Regions from separate parts of the Streptomyces sp. NPDC027672 genome, predicted to be linked through region 1. Evidence: riboswitches for the same ligand, from Rfam matches in the RefSeq annotation. Region 1 holds a riboswitch; each other region holds the start of a gene.
The links. Region 1 has a riboswitch for S-adenosylmethionine ahead of thrC (threonine synthase). Riboswitches for the same ligand answer to the same signal wherever they lie in the genome.
Positions count from the first base shown of each region.

Region 2: it holds a riboswitch for S-adenosylmethionine, as region 1 does, so the genes downstream of both, ACZ4SV_RS07160 (amino acid ABC transporter permease) here and thrC (threonine synthase) in region 1, are expected to answer to the same signal.
Region 3: it holds a riboswitch for S-adenosylmethionine, as region 1 does, so the genes downstream of both, ACZ4SV_RS18945 (aminotransferase class V-fold PLP-dependent enzyme) here and thrC (threonine synthase) in region 1, are expected to answer to the same signal.

Region 1 is NZ_JBVHSO010000010.1:214,323-219,318, forward strand. It holds gene groL (chaperonin GroEL) at 1-434, opposite strand, end outside; gene ACZ4SV_RS24680 (cold-shock protein) at 837-1,040, opposite strand; gene ACZ4SV_RS24685 (MoaD/ThiS family protein) at 1,473-1,748, opposite strand; gene thrC (threonine synthase) at 1,745-3,028, opposite strand; SAM riboswitch class I at 3,047-3,189, opposite strand; gene ACZ4SV_RS24695 (glucosyl-3-phosphoglycerate synthase) at 3,347-4,291, shown strand; gene ACZ4SV_RS24700 (alpha,alpha-trehalose-phosphate synthase (UDP-forming)) at 4,402-4,996, shown strand, end outside.
Region 2 is NZ_JBVHSO010000002.1:640,522-645,517, forward strand. It holds gene ACZ4SV_RS07150 (transporter substrate-binding domain-containing protein) at 1-806, opposite strand, end outside; gene ACZ4SV_RS07155 (amino acid ABC transporter ATP-binding protein) at 895-1,695, opposite strand; gene ACZ4SV_RS07160 (amino acid ABC transporter permease) at 1,692-2,672, opposite strand; SAM riboswitch class IV at 3,021-3,131, opposite strand; gene ACZ4SV_RS07165 (glutathione S-transferase C-terminal domain-containing protein) at 3,209-4,096, opposite strand; gene ACZ4SV_RS07170 (putative leader peptide) at 4,197-4,319, opposite strand; gene ACZ4SV_RS07175 (NAD(P)/FAD-dependent oxidoreductase) at 4,449-4,996, shown strand, end outside.
Region 3 is NZ_JBVHSO010000007.1:198,831-203,826, reverse strand. It holds gene ACZ4SV_RS18955 (rhomboid family intramembrane serine protease) at 1-219, shown strand, start outside; gene ACZ4SV_RS18950 (Lrp/AsnC family transcriptional regulator) at 216-497, shown strand; gene ACZ4SV_RS18945 (aminotransferase class V-fold PLP-dependent enzyme) at 579-1,940, opposite strand; SAM riboswitch class IV at 2,078-2,194, opposite strand; gene trpD (anthranilate phosphoribosyltransferase) at 2,270-3,334, opposite strand; gene qcrB (cytochrome bc1 complex cytochrome b subunit) at 3,457-4,996, opposite strand, start outside.

The DNA of each region.
Region 1 (4,996 bases):
GAGGCGATCTGCTCCTTGGTCTCGACGTCCTTCGCCTGCTCCAGCAGGGCGGCGGAGACGGCCTCGACGGCCTTCTCGATACCGCGCTTCAGGGCCATCGGGTTGGCACCGGCGGCTACGTTGCGCAGGCCCTCCTTGACCAGGGCCTGGGCGAGCACGGTCGCCGTGGTCGTACCGTCGCCGGCGACGTCGTCCGTCTTCTTGGCGACTTCCTTGACCAGCTCGGCGCCGATCTTCTCGTACGGGTCCTCGAGCTCGATCTCCTTGGCGATGGAGACACCATCGTTGGTGATCGTGGGCGCGCCCCACTTCTTCTCGAGGACGACGTTGCGGCCCTTGGGGCCGAGCGTCACCTTCACGGCGTCCGCGAGCTGGTTCATGCCGCGCTCGAGGCCGCGCCGCGCCTCCTCGTCGAACGCGATGATCTTGGCCATGTGAAGTGGTCCCTCCAGGACTGGGGGTGATTCCTTCGGACCGCGCCCGCGCCCGCGACGGACGGCTCGCCGGCCGTGTGGTTCCTTGCCCCACCTGACCCGCGGGCCTCACCGACCCGGTCCTTCGCTGTCACTCTCACCTTCAGAGTGCTAACGCAATGATTAGCACTCGGCATGCCCGAGTGCAAGACGCGCTCGCGAAGCGGGCCCCAAGAGACGGCGGTCGGGTGACGGGCGGAGGCCGGGCGCCGGGAGCGGTACGGGGCGCCGCCGGCCGCCGTGCGGACGCCGGAGACCGGAGGTCGCAACCGGAGGCCGGGCAGGGCGAAGGGCACACCAAGCCCAGGCATGGCGAAGGGCCCGCACCCTCTGCGAGGTGCGGGCCCTTCACGCGAGAAATGTTCAGGCGGTGACGCGAACCATATCGGCCTGCGGACCCTTCTGGCCCTGCGAGATCTCGAACTCGACCCGCTGACCCTCTTCCAGGGTGCGGTAGCCGTCCATCTGGATCGCGCTGTAGTGGACGAATACGTCCGCACCACCGTCGACCGCGATGAAGCCGTACCCCTTCTCCGCGTTGAACCACTTGACGGTGCCCTGAGCCATGCCTAACTCCCCTATTACTGGCCCTTGCACAGATCCACACTTCGCGGACCCGGGTCAGACCTCACCCCCCAACCGGTCTGGGGGCGTGCGCCGGAACGCGTCGACCGCGGCTGAATGTATCTGTCCAACTGCCGTCTGCAACAGGTCAATCGGACGAGAAATCTGGACGCGAGGGGTCCGGAATGTGGCGAGAATTCACCTGACTTCAGGGCAAGTCGGGCCCCATGAAAGCCACAAAAGCCGCAAAGAACCTGCACACTTTGGCTACTTCTTGTCGGGCAGGCGGCATGAATCCAGGGCCCGCGGCGCGACGGCCGCGACCGTGTTCCCCAACTCTACCGCGCTCAATCACACAGAATTGCCCCCTCCGTTTCTCTTACGGAGGGGGCAATCCGATGAACGCTCGGTTACCGCGGTGACCGGGGGCGACGATCAGCCGCCGGCGACCGCCGGGATGATCGAGACGCCGGCGCCGTCGGGGGTCGCCGTGTCCAGGCCCTGCTCGAACCGCACGTCGTCGTCGTTGACGTACACGTTGACGAACCGGCGCAGCTTGCCCTGGTCGTCCAGGACCCGGGCGGCGATCCCGGTGTGGTTCTTCTCCAGGTCGGCGATGACCTCGCCGAGCGTCCCGCCCTCGGCGGCGACCTCGGCCCGGCCGCCGGTGTAGGTGCGCAGGATGGTGGGGATGCGAACGGTCACGCTCATGCGAGGCCAGCCTCTCGGAAGGAGTCCAGGGTCGGGCGGATGGTGGCGGTCAGGCCGGTGCCGGCCACCGCGTCCAGGGTCTTCAGGCCGTCGCCGGTGTTCAGGACGACCGTGGTCTTCGCCGGGTCCAGCACGCCGTCCTCGAGCAGCTTGCGGGCGACGCCGACGGTGACCCCGCCCGCCGTCTCCGCGAAGATCCCCTCGGTGCGGGCGAGCAGCCTGATCGCGTCCACGACCTGCTCGTCCGTCACGTCCTCCACGGCACCGCCGGTGCGGCGCGCGATGTCCAGGACGTACGGCCCGTCGGCCGGGTTGCCGATCGCCAGGGACTTGGCGATGGTGTCCGGCTTCTGCGGGCGGACCACGTCGTGGCCGGCCTTGAAGGCGGTGGACACCGGCGAGCAGCCCGCGGCCTGGGCGCCGAAGATCTTGTACGGCCGGTCCTCGACCAGGCCCAGCCTGATCAGCTCCTGGAGCCCCTTGTCGACCTTCGTCAGCTGGGAGCCGGAGGCGATCGGGATCACGAGCTGGTCGGGCAGCCGCCAGCCGAGCTGCTCGCAGATCTCGTACGCCAGGGTCTTGGAGCCCTCCGCGTAGTACGGCCGCAGGTTGACGTTGACGAAGCCCCAGCCCTCGCCGGCCGGGTCGCCGATCAGCTCGGAACAGAAGCGGTTGACGTCGTCGTAGTTGCCCTCGATGCCGACGAGGTCACCGCCGTAGACCGCGGCCATGACGATCTTGGCCTGCTCCAGGTCGTGCGGGATGAACACACAGGAGCGCAGGCCGGCCCGGGCGGCGGCGGCGCCGACGGCACCGGCCAGGTTGCCGGTGGAGGAGCAGGAGAGCGTGGTGAAGCCGAAGGCGCGGGCGGCCTCCAGGGCCTGGGCGACGACCCGGTCCTTGAAGGAGTGGGTCGGGTTGCCGGAGTCGTCCTTGATGTACAGGCCGCCGGTCACGCCCAGTTCGCGGGCCAGGTTGTCGGCCTTGACCAGCCGGGTCCAGCCCGGGTTGAGGTTGGGCTTGCCGGCCACGTCCGCCGGGACCGGCAGCAGCGGCGCGTACCGCCAGATGCTGGCGGGGCCGGCCTCGATGCGGCGCCGCAGTTCCTCGGTGTCGTAGGCGGAGAAGTCGTAGGCGATCTCCAGCGGGCCGAAGCACTCCTGGCAGGCGAAGACCGGTCCGAGCGGCACCCGGTGGCCGCACTCGCGACAGCTCAGGGCGGCGGCGGGGCCGAGGTCGACGGCGGATTCGCTGGTGGTGGCAACTGTCTGCACAGCCATGTGAGGCGAGGCCCTTTCTCCTCATCTTCCTCACGACGCATCTCGTCGCGAGACGGATTTGGCACCTTCCCTAGCCGGGAGCCTCGCGTGGAAGACGAGTACCGGCTGGAGGGTTGCCGGGGCTTCATCGGGCCGTGTCCCTCTGCCCCTCTGGATGAGCTGTATGCGGTTGTGTGAACGCCCGCCGACCCCGACATGCGATGGTCACCGGCGTTGTTCAAGACTGTAACCGACGGCCAGGACAGTTGAGATAGTCGTCCGAACCGCGAGATGCATCACACGGAGACGTGTGGTCGTGACAGTGAGGAGCCGCCGACCGTGCTGGAAGAAGTCGAGCGCTGGCTGAGCACCCGCTCCTGGTCCGTGGCCGACCGCCCGCTGCACCAGGTGCTGGCCGCCAAGCAGCGCACGGGCCGGACGATCAGCGTCGTCCTGCCCGCCCTCAACGAGGAGGCGACGGTGGGCGACATCGTCACCGTCATCCGGCACGACCTCGTGGAGCGGGTGCCGCTCGTCGACGAGATCGTGGTCGTCGACTCCGGCTCCACCGACCGCACCTTCGAGGTCGCCGCGCGCGCGGGCGCCCGGGTGGTCCACCGCGACGAGATCCTGCCCCGCCTCCCCGCCGTCCCCGGCAAGGGCGAGGTGCTGTGGCGCTCGCTGCTGGTGACCCGCGGGGACATCCTCTGCTTCATCGACGCCGACCTGCGGGACTTCTCCTCCGACTTCGTCTCGGGGATCGTCGGACCGCTGCTCACCGATCCGGACGTGGACCTGGTCAAGGCGATGTACGACCGTCCGCTCGCCGGTGCCGCGGGGCAGGGCGGCCGGGTCACCGAGCTGATGGCCCGGCCGCTGCTGAACATGCACTGGCCGCAGCTTGCCGGGTTCGTGCAGCCGCTGGGCGGCGAGTACGCGGCCCGCCGCTCCCTGCTGGAGCAACTGCCGTTCCCGGTCGGCTACGGCGTGGAGCTGGGCATGCTGGTGGACGCGCTGCACCTGGCCGGCCTGGACGCGCTGGCCCAGGTCGACGTGGGCGTGCGCAAGCACCGCCACCAGGACGGCCAGGCCCTCGGCCGGATGGCCGCCGCGATCTACCGCACCGCACAGCTACGGCTGGCCCGCGGCCATCTCATCCGGCCCGCGCTGACCCAGTTCGAGCGGGGCGAGGACGGTTTCGAGCCGCGCACGTACTCGGTGGACACCGAGGAGCGGCCGCCCATGGCGGAGATCGCCGAGTACGCCGAACGGAAGGTGGCGTGAACGGGCCGTATACGGTCGGCTCCGCAGGTGGATCGCACGTTTGAGGGTTTACGGGCCGGGCTAGGTTGAGGCGTATGGCTCCCACGCACGATCCTGCCGAGAAAGCCCGGGTGCTGGTCGCGTCGAATCGCGGCCCGGTGTCCTACCAGGTACACGAGGACGGCTCACTGCACGCCAGAAGGGGCGGCGGCGGACTGGTCTCGGGGCTGTCCGCCATCGGCTCGGACGCCGGCTCGGTGTGGGTGTGCGCCGCGCTCGGCGACGGCGACCGGGCGGCCGTCCGGCGCGCGGACGGCGGACTGCTGCCGGCCGGGGACACCGGCGGGCAGCGGGTGCGGATGCTCGACATCGACGCGTCCGTGCACGCCGACGCGTACAACGGCATCGCCAACTCGGTCCTCTGGTTCGTCCACCACATGCTGTACCAGACCCCCCTGGAACCGGCGTTCGACGCGGAGTTCCGGCGGCAGTGGGCGGCGTACCGGGAGTACAACCGGGCCTTCGCCGAGGCGCTGGCCGAGGAGGCGGGCGAGGGCGCGGCGGTGCTGATCCAGGACTACCACCTGGCCCTGGCCCCGCGCATGCTCCGCCGGCTCCGGCCGGACCTGCGCATCGGCCACTTCTCGCACACGCCCTGGGCCCCGCCGGACTACTTCCGGCTGCTGCCCGACGACATCGCGGCCGAGCTGCTCGACGGCATCCTGG
Region 2 (4,996 bases), on a different contig from region 1:
GCGCTGCGGGTGGCGTCGGGTGAACTCGCGGTCAGCCGGGCGCGGTAGGCGACGGCGGGGTTGGGGCCGAAGAAGGCGTCGACCTTCCCGCTGCGCAGCGCCAGGTTGATGCTGTTCTGGTCCGGGTAGTACTTGACCGTGAGCGTCTTGCCCTCCTTGGCCAGTCTGGCCTTCCACTCCAGCAGGATCTTCTCCTGGTTGGTGCCGGCGCCCACGGTGACGGTCTTGCCGGCCAGCTTGCGGTAGTCGCCGTCGAAGTTCCAGGTGCTCTTCTTCAGCACCTCGAAGGCCAGGTTGTCCTTGCGGTAGGAGGCGAACTCGTACTTCTTCTTGCGCTCCTCGGTGACGGTGACGTTGGTGAAGGCCGCGTCGACCTTGCCGCTGTCGATGCCGACGAACAGGTTCTCCCAGGTGGAGTTGCGCACCTCGGGCTCCAGTCCGAGCACCGCGGCGACCAGCCGGCCGAGGTCGGGTTCGGCGCCGGTGAGGGTCTTCTGGTCGCTGCCCACGAAGCCCAGCGGGGCCGACCCGGAGGGCAGCGCGCCGACGCCGATGACCAGCTTGCCGCTCTTGCGGACGGAGGCGGGCAGCTCGGCGCTGATGGACTTCACTTCGGAGACCTTCAGCGCGGTCTCCTTCGCGGCTCCGTTGGACAGCCGTCCCACGGTCACCGTGCCGGCGGCACCGGTGGTGGTGGCGGCGTCGCTGTCTCCTCCGCAGGCGGCGAGTCCGCCGGCGAGCAGGGCGGTCGCGGTCGTCGCGGTGAGGCCGCGGATCAGGCTGCGTCGGGAGAACTGGCTGGGCATGGCTGTCCTTGTCGTCGTGAGGTGCGGGAGGCCCGCGGGTGGTCGGTCGGAGGGAGGAGCCGGGGAGGCCGCCGGGGCGGTCGGGCGGTCAGAGGACCTTTGCGAGGAAGTCGCGGGTGCGTTCGTGCCGGGGGTTGTCCAGCACCTCGGCGGGCGGGCCCTGTTCCACGATCCGGCCGGCGTCGATGAAGACGACGCGGTCGGCGACCTCGCGGGCGAAGCCGATCTCGTGGGTGACGATGACGAGGGTGGTGCCGCCGCTCGCGAGGTCCTTGATGACGGCCAGCACCTCGCCGACGAGTTCGGGGTCGAGCGCCGAGGTCGGTTCGTCGAAGAGGATGATCCCGGGCCGCAGCGCGAGGGCGCGGGCGATGGCGACCCGCTGCTGCTGTCCGCCGGACAACTGCCGTGGATAGGCGTCGCACTTGTCGCCGAGGCCGACGCGGACGAGCAGTTCGCGGGCGAGTTCCCGGGCCGCCGGCCTGCTCAGTCCGCCGGTGGCGACGGGCGCGGCGGCGATGTTGTCCAGGACGGTCAGGTGCGGGAAGAGGTTGAAGTTCTGGAAGACGAAGCCGATGCGGCCGCGCTGGGCGAGGATGGCGCGCTCGCCGAGTTCCTTCAGCCGGTTGCCGTGCCGCTTCACGCCGATCAGTTCGCCGCCCACGCTGACGTGCCCGATCTCGGGCTTCTCCAGGTGGTTGATCACCCGGAGCAGGGTCGACTTGCCGGAACCGGAGGGCCCGAGGATCACCGTGACCTCGCCGGGGCGGACGGTCAGGTCGATGCCGTCGAGGACGCGGTGGGCGCCGTACCACTTGTGGACGTCGTGCACTTCGAGCGCGGCGGGCGCGGCGGGCGCGGTCTTCGCCGGGGTGTGTGCGGTGGTCATACGGCGGCCTCCCTGCGCAGCCGGGCCCGCAGGTCCGTCAGCCGGGCGCGGACCTTCTGCAGCGGGGTCGGCGGCAGGGTGCGGGTGGCGCCCCGGGCGTAGTACCGCTCGACGTAGAACTGGACGACGGACACGGCGCTGGTCAGGATCAGGTACCAGACGGTGGCGACCAGCAGCAGCGGCACCACGTCTCCGGGGTAGGTGCTGCCCATCGACTGCACCGTGCCGAACAGGTCGAGCAGGGACACGTAGAACACCAGGGACGTGCCCTTGATCAGGCCGATCAGCTGGTTGACGTAGTTCGGGGTGATGGACCTGAGGGCCTGCGGGAGGACGATTCTGCGGAACCGGTAGCCGCGGGGCAGGCCGAGTGCGGCGGCCGCCTCGTGCTGTCCCTGGTCGACGGAGAGGATGCCGGCGCGGACCACCTCGGCCGCGTACGCCGCCTCGTTGAGGCTGAGGCCGACCACGGCGATCGTCAGGTCGGTGGCCAGCCGGGACTCGTCGAAGGTGACGAAGGCCGGGCCGAACGGCACGCCGAGGCTCAAGGTCTTGTACAGGGCGCTGAAGTTGTACAGGAAGATCAGCACCACGATCAGCGGCACGGAGCGGAACAGCCAGGTGTACGTCCAGCTGACCGCGCGCAGCACCGGGCTTCCGGAGAGCCGGGCGAGGGCGAGCAGGACGCCGCCGAGGAGCCCGAGGACGGCGCTGAGCGCGGCGGCTTCGAGGGTGACGAGGAGTCCGTCGAGGACGGTCGGGCGCAGGAACCAGTAGCGGAAGCGGTCCCACTGGTAGAAGGGGTTCGTGACCAGTCCGTGCAGGATCTGCGCGACGAGCACGAGCACGGCGGCGGTGACGATCCACCGGCCGGGCCGGCGCAGCGGCTGAACTCGCTGCGCCTTCAGTGCTCTTGACGGTGTGTCGGCGGGTATCGGCGCCTCGGCGAGGGAGACGGCGCCTGGAGGTTCACTCATGAGGGGCTCCGGAGTCGGACACCCCGGGCCGCGGCCGGGCGGGCGGGCCACGACGGCACGGGGGCACGAGGCGGCGCACGGGGCTGGCGCGGAACCGGGGGCTGGGCGGACGACGGCACACCGGGCGGCGGGTGCGCGGCGGGGACGCGAGGGCGGGGAGGAGTCCTCAGCCCTGGCGGCGGGCAGAGCCCGGTGCGGTACACAGTGCGCTGTTCACGCGGAGCAGATCGACGGCACGGTCGGCGACGAGCAGGCCGGCGTACGACGGCACGCAGCCCTGAGGGCGGCTTACGGCCGTCCTGGGAGCTGCGTCCATGGCGTCACCTGTCACTGTTCCGGCCCGGCGGGGCCTCGCGCTTACCGAAAACGTCATCCGGTCCGGTCGTCACCTGGGGCACCCCACCGCGGTGCGAGGGTTGCCGGTCAGCGAGCCAGGGCTTGGCGCTGACGCTCATGACCGTTCTGAGGCGTAAGTAAGGCAGTTGACCGTTCGAATGTCAACGCCCGTCCGCCTTGTGGACGGTGGCCGACCGCTGTCACCTGCGGCGGGCCTGCGAAGGCTGTCCGGCGTGGCTCGCCCAGTCCAGGATCTGGACGGCGGCGCCGGCGGCCTCCAGGCCCTGGCAGTGGCCGTGATGGCGGCGGGCGATGCCGTCGAGGTCGAGATGGCGGCCGAAGGCCGGGTGGGCGGTCAGGCGGCGGGCGTAGGCCCACAGCGCGCGGTGGCCGGCGACGCGGTGCACGGCGGAGGCGTCGAGGTGGCAGCGGTGGACGGTGTCGAGCCGCAGCAGGGCGACCCACAGCTCGATGTCGGCGGCGGTGAGCCGGTCGCCGGCCAGGTACTCCTCCCCGTGCAGCCGCCGCTCCAGCCGGCCCAGGGTGTCCAGCAGCACGTCGAGCGCGGCGGCCCGCTCCTCCGGGTGGGCGCCGGCCCGGCCGGCGCGCTGCGCGGCCTCCTCGACGCCCTCGGCGCACATCCGCTCGACCGCGTCGAGCACGGACTCCAGGCCGGCCGGGTAGAGGCGGGCGTCGTCGTCCGGCCGGAACCGGTCCAGGTCGCGCAGGATGTCGGGGGTGTGGGTGCTGACGATGCGCCCGGACCAGTCGTCGCTGAGGACCGGGCCGAGCGCCGGGCCGGTGTAGTGGTGGGCGCTGGCCTCGTACAGCGGGCGCAGCGCCGCGTGGCCGCCGCCGGGACAGTCCGGGACGGCGGGCAGGAAGGTGACCGGACAGCTGGTGTCCAGGCCGAGGAGGGTGTGGCCGACGGCGAGGCGCAGCCCGTCGGGGCAGGCGGTCGACAGGTGGAGCCGGTAGCGGTGCGGCACGGCGTAGTGGCCACTGCGCGCGTCCACGCCGATGCGGCCCCGGAAGAGCGGGGCGGGGCGGAGGGCGGGCTGGACGGCGGCGAGCGGAGTGATGGACATGCGTCTCCCCGGGTGATGGGTGTGCGGACGGGTGCTCCGGCGCGGGCGCGTGCGGCGGCGGTGTGCGGGGCGGACCGGGTCCGGCGGAACGGGGCCCGGATCAGCGGTGGCGGCCGATGGCGCTGCAGACGCGCTGGAGGTCGATATGACGGCGGGAGGTGAGCAGGAGCGCGCGGGGCGGGGTCCGGTCCGTGCGGCCGGTGCCCGTCGCGAGGCGCGTCATGATTCCCTACCTGTTCACTAGGATTCCCTTCCTGGAGTGTCGATCGGGCCGCCTGCGGCGTCAAGGGGGCGTCCGCGCCTGGGAATCGGGGGTCTCCTCAGAGTGAGAAACATGTGACATAGTACTGCCGTGGCGAAGCGACTGACCTGCGATGTCGTGGTCGTCGGAGCCGGGATGGCGGGCGCGGCCTGCGCGCTGTACGCCGCCCGGGCCGGCCTGGAGGTACGGGTGGTGGACCGGGGCGCGGTGGCCGGCGGCACCACCGGAGCGGGCGAGGGCAATGTGCTCGTCTCGGACAAGGCACCGGGCCCGGAGCTGCGGCTGGCCCTGCTGTCCGTCCGGCTGTGGGCCGCTCTGGCCGAGGAGCTGGGCCCGAAGGTCGAGTACGAACCCAAGGGCGGTCTCGTGGTCGCCCGGGCACCGGCCGGCCTGGCCGCGCTGCGGGACTTCGCCGCGGGCCAGCGGGCGGCCGGCGTCACGGCCGTACCGGTGGACGGCGGCCGGCTCGCGGAGCTGGAACCGCGGCTGGCTCCCGGCCTGGCCGGCGGTGTCCACTATCCGCAGGACGCCCAGGTGATGCCCGCGCTCGCCGCCGCCCACCTGCTCCGCGCCTGCGGGGCCCGGCTGCATCCGGGGCACACCGTGACGGGGGTGCTGCGCACGGCCGGCGGCGCGGT
Region 3 (4,996 bases), on a different contig from region 1:
TTCCTGCCGCTGCGCTTCCCGGCCTGGGTCGTGCTGCCCTGCTGGGCGGCCCTGCAGTGGCTGGCGGCCGGGCGGGCCTCGGACGGGCCGGGGGTGGCCTACCTCGCCCACCTGGTCGGCTTCGGTCTCGGCTTCGGCTACGCGTGGGTGCGCTACGGCCGTGGGACTAGAGTGAAGGCCGCACCGGCTCCGGTCACCGAGGGAGAGAGACAACCGTGATCACCGCGATCGTTCTGATCAAGACCAGCGTGGACCGGATCCCCGAGATCGCGGAGCGGATCGCCGCGCTGGACAGCGTCAGCGAGGTCTTCTCGGTCACCGGCACCTACGACCTGATCGCCATGGTCCGGGTCCGGCAGCACGAGGACCTCGCCGAGGTCATCCCCGGCCGCATCAGCAAGATCCCCGGTGTGGAGGGCACGGACACGCACGTGGCGTTCCGCACCTACTCCCAGCACGACCTGGAAGCCGCGTTCGCGATCGGCCTGGACAACTAGGGCCCGCCCGGCCGTTCCCGTCGCGCGACAGGAACGGGCGGACAGGCCCCGGGGCGCGGCCTGTCGCGCGGCGGGCCGGCGTCAGACCGCCGGGACGCAGCGGCCCTCCTCCGTGCGGTACTGCCACTTCGCGCCGTCCCGGACCAGTTCCCGCACCGCGGTGACGAAGCGCTCGACGTGCTCGTCCGGGGTGCCCGCGCCGAAGCTGACGCGGATGGCGTTGAGGGACTTCTCGCCCGGGGCCGCCTCCGGGGCGCCGCACTCGCCCTGGGTCTGCGGGTCGCTGCCGAGCAGGGTGCGCACCAGCGGGTGGGCGCAGAACAGGCCGTCGCGGACGCCGATGCCGTACTCGGCGGAGAGCGCGGCGGCGAAGTGGGAGCTGTTCCAGCCCTCGACGACGAAGGAGATGACGCCGACCCGCGGGGCGTCGTCGCCGAACAGGGACAGCACGCGCACCTCGGGGACCTCGGCCAGGCCCGCGCGGACCTTGGCGATCAGGTGCCGCTCGCGGGCGACCAGGGCGTCCCAGCCGGCCTCGGTGAGCGCCTTGCAGGCGGAGGCGATGGCGTAGGCGCCGATGACGTTCGGGGAGCCGGCCTCGTGCCGGGCCGCGGTCTCGTGCCACTCCACGGCCACGCCGCCGTCCTCGCGCCGGGTGACCTTGCGGCTGGCGCCGCCGCCCGCGAGGTACGGCTCGGCCTCCTGGAGCCAGTCGGCGCGGCCGGCGAGGACACCGGAGCCGAAGGGCGCGTACAGCTTGTGCCCGGAGAAGGCGATCCAGTCCACGTCGAGGTCCGCGACGGACACCGGGTGGTGCGGGGCCAGTTGGGCGGCATCCAGGACGATCCGGGCGCCGTGGGCGTGCGCGGCGGCGGCCAGTTCGCGCACCGGCCACAGCTCGCCGGTGACGTTGGAGGCGCCGGTCACGCAGACCAGGGCCGGGCCGTGCGGGTCGCGCTCGGCGAGGGCGCGCTCCAGGGTCTCCACGGCCTGCTGCGGGGTGCGCGGGGCGTCGAGGTAGGTGACGTCCGCGTGCTGCCAGGGCAGCAGGGAGGCGTGGTGCTCGGTCTCGAAGACGAAGACCCGGCAGCCGGCCGGGACCACCCGGGCCAGCAGGTTGAGGGAGTCGGTGGTGGAGCGGGTGAAGACGACCTGGTCACCGGGCCGGCAGCCGAGGAACTCGGCGACCGCCGCACGGGCGTTCTCGAACAGGTCGGTGGAGAGCTGGGAGAGGTAGCCGGCCCCGCGGTGGACGCTGCCGTAGTACGGGGCGTAGGCGGCGACGTCGTCCCAGACGCGCTGGAGGGCCGGGGCGCTGGCCGCGTAGTCGAGGGCCGCGTAGGTGACTTCGCCGCCGGTGACCAGCGGCACGGAGACATCTGCCCCCAGAACGGGCAGAGGGGTGCAAACGGACTGGTCGGCGGCAGCGGTGGAGACAGACATGGCGAACTCCCGTGAAGGAATGCGGAACGCGGCGGGGTGAAGAGAAAAGGGTGTGCGGAGGCGGGGCTCTGCGGCCCTAACGCATTCGCTTGCTCACGGAAGACTCCTCGACGACCAGGATCCCTGGTGGTGCGAGGGATCCGCGCTTGCCGTGGACCTTGCTGTCCACGGCCTGGTCTTCACCCGGGGCACCCCGCCACGGACGGAGGGTTGCCGGACAGTCGGCCGGGGCCTCATGACTGTCACTCATGACCTGGTGCAGAAAAGTACGCGAGATGATCGTCGTCCCGCAACCCCGTGTCCGGATCGCGGGACGACTTCCGGTCACCTCACGCGTTGCTGGCGGCCACCCAGCGCTCCAGCACCCGCCGGGCCGCCCCGGAGTCGATCGACTCCGCGGCCCTCGCCATGCCCGCCCTGAGCTGCTCGGCGAGCGGCGCGTCCGCCGGGTCCAGGGCGACCAGCGCCGCCGCCGCGTTCAGGAGCACGGCGTCCCGTACGGCCCCGTGCTCGCCGTCCAGCAGCCGGCGGGCCACCTGCGCGTTGTACGCCGGGTCGCCGCCGCGCAGGGCCTCCACCGGGACCAGGCGGAGGCCGGCGTCGCGCGGGTCGAAGGACTCCTCGCGGACCTTGCCGTCCCGCACCACCCAGACCCGGGAGGTGGCCGTCGTCGTCAGCTCGTCCAGCCCGTCGTCCCCGCGGAAGACCAGCGAGGAGTTGCCGCGTTCGGCGAGCACGCCCGCGACGATCGGCGCCTCGCGGGCGACGGCCACCCCGACCGCCTGGGCCCGCACCCGCGCCGGGTTGGTCAGCGGGCCGAGCAGGTTGAACACCGTCCGGATGCCCAACTGCCCGCGGGCGGCGCCCACATGGCGCAGCGCCGGGTGGAACTTCACCGCGAAGCAGAAGGTGATGCCGGCCTCGTCGGCGACCTCGGCCACCCGGCGCGGCGACAGGTCGAGGTTGACCCCCAGCTGTCCCAGCACGTCGGAGGAGCCGGACGCCGAGGACGCGGCGCGGTTGCCGTGCTTGACGACCTTCGCGCCGGTACCGGCCACGACGAGCGAGGACATCGTGGAGATGTTCACCGTCTTGGCGCCGTCGCCGCCGGTGCCGACGATGTCGACGGTGCGGCCGGGCACCTCGATCACGTTCGCGTGCTCGTACATGGTGCGGACCAGGCCGGTGATCTCCTGGACCGTCTGGCCCTTGGCCCGCAGCGCCACCGCGAACCCGGCGATCTGGGCGTCGGTCGCCTCCCCGCGCATGATCCGGTCCATCGCCCACGCGGTGTCGTCCGCGGACAGGTCCCGGCCGTCCAGCAGGCCGTTCAGCAGGGCGGGCCAGGAGCGGCCCGCCGCGGTGTCGCCTCCAGCGGGGGTCACAGCGCTCATCAGCCGCTCCTCGTACAGATTCCTGCTCCGTCGCCCCCCACCCTATCCAGCCCGGCGGCATGGCGAAGGGCCCCGTCCGGCTCGCGGACGGGGCCCTTCGGCGTGGCGTGGCGACGCGGGGATCAGTGGTGGCCGTGGCCGCTCGTGATCTCCTTGTACTCCTCGGCGGACGGCTTCGGGATCTGGTTGTCCTCGCCGAAGTAGGCGTTGGACAGCTTCACCCGCAGCTTGTGCGAGGCCGGCACCTTGCGCTCGACGCCGTTCTCGTCGACCGTCGGGCCGATCTCGGCCGGCGTGTACTGCTCGTGCGCGGTGAGCGTGTGCAGCTGCTCCTGGCTGAGCGGCTCGTGCACCTCGATGAACTCACCGTGCGGCAGCCGCTTGATGATGCCGGTCTCGCGGCCGTGCAGCACCTTGTCGCGGTCGCGGCGCTGGAGGCCGAGGCAGATCCGCTTGGTGACGATGAACGCGATGACCGGGGCCACGAAGTAGGCGATCCGGACGAACCAGGTGACCGCGTTGATCGACAGGTGGAAGTGCGTGGCGAAGATGTCGTTGCCGCCGCCGATCAGCATCACGAAGTACACGGTCAGCCAGGCGACACCGAACGCCGTACGGGTCGGGGCGTTGCGCGGGCGGTCCAGGATGTGGTGCTCGCGCTTGTCGCCGGTGACCCACGACTCGATGAACGGGTAGACCGCGATCGCCATGAGGATCACGCCGAACAGCAGCAGCGGGATGAACACGCCCAGGACCAGCGTGTGGCCCCAGAAGTTGATCTCCCAGCCCGGCATGGCGCGGATCAGACCCTCGGCCATGCCCATGTACCAGTCCGGCTGGGCGCCGGTGGACACCTGGTCCGGACGGTAGGGGCCGATCGCCCAGATCGGGTTGATCTGCGCGATCGCCGCGAGGGCCGCGAGGACACCGAAGACCAGGAAGAAGAAGCCGCCGGCCTTCGCCATGTACACCGGGAGCAGCGGCATGCCGACGACGTTGTTGTTCGACTTGCCGGGACCCGCGAACTGGGTGTGCTTGTGGTAGAAGACCAGGATCAGGTGGGCCACCATCAGGCCCAGCATGATGCCCGGCAGCAGCAGGATGTGGATCGAGTAGAAGCGGGCCACGAAGTCGCCGCCCGGGAACTCGCCGCCGAAGAGGAAGAACGAGATGTACGTGCCGATGATCGGCACGGACAGGATCGCGCCCTCCATGAAGCGGACACCGGTGCCGGAGAGCAGGTCGTCCGGGAGCGAGTAACCGGTGAAACCGGTGAACATGCCCAGGAAGAGCAGCAGGAAGCCGAACAGCCAGTTGATCTCACGCGGCTTGCGGAACGCGCCGGTGAAGAACACGCGCATCATGTGCACGAACATGCCGGCGATGAAGACCACGGCACCCCAGTGGTGGATCTGCCGGACGAGCAGACCACCGCGCACATCGAAGGAGATGTGCAGGGTCGAGTTGAACGCCTCCGACATCAGCTGTCCCTGGAGCGGGACATACGTGCCGTGGTACTGCACCTCGTTCATCGACGGGTGGAAGAACAGCGTCAGATAGACACCCGTCAGGATGATGATGATGAAGCTGTACATGCACACTTCGCCGAGCATGAACGACCAGTGGTCGGGGAAGATCTTGCGCATGTTGGCCTTGGCGAGG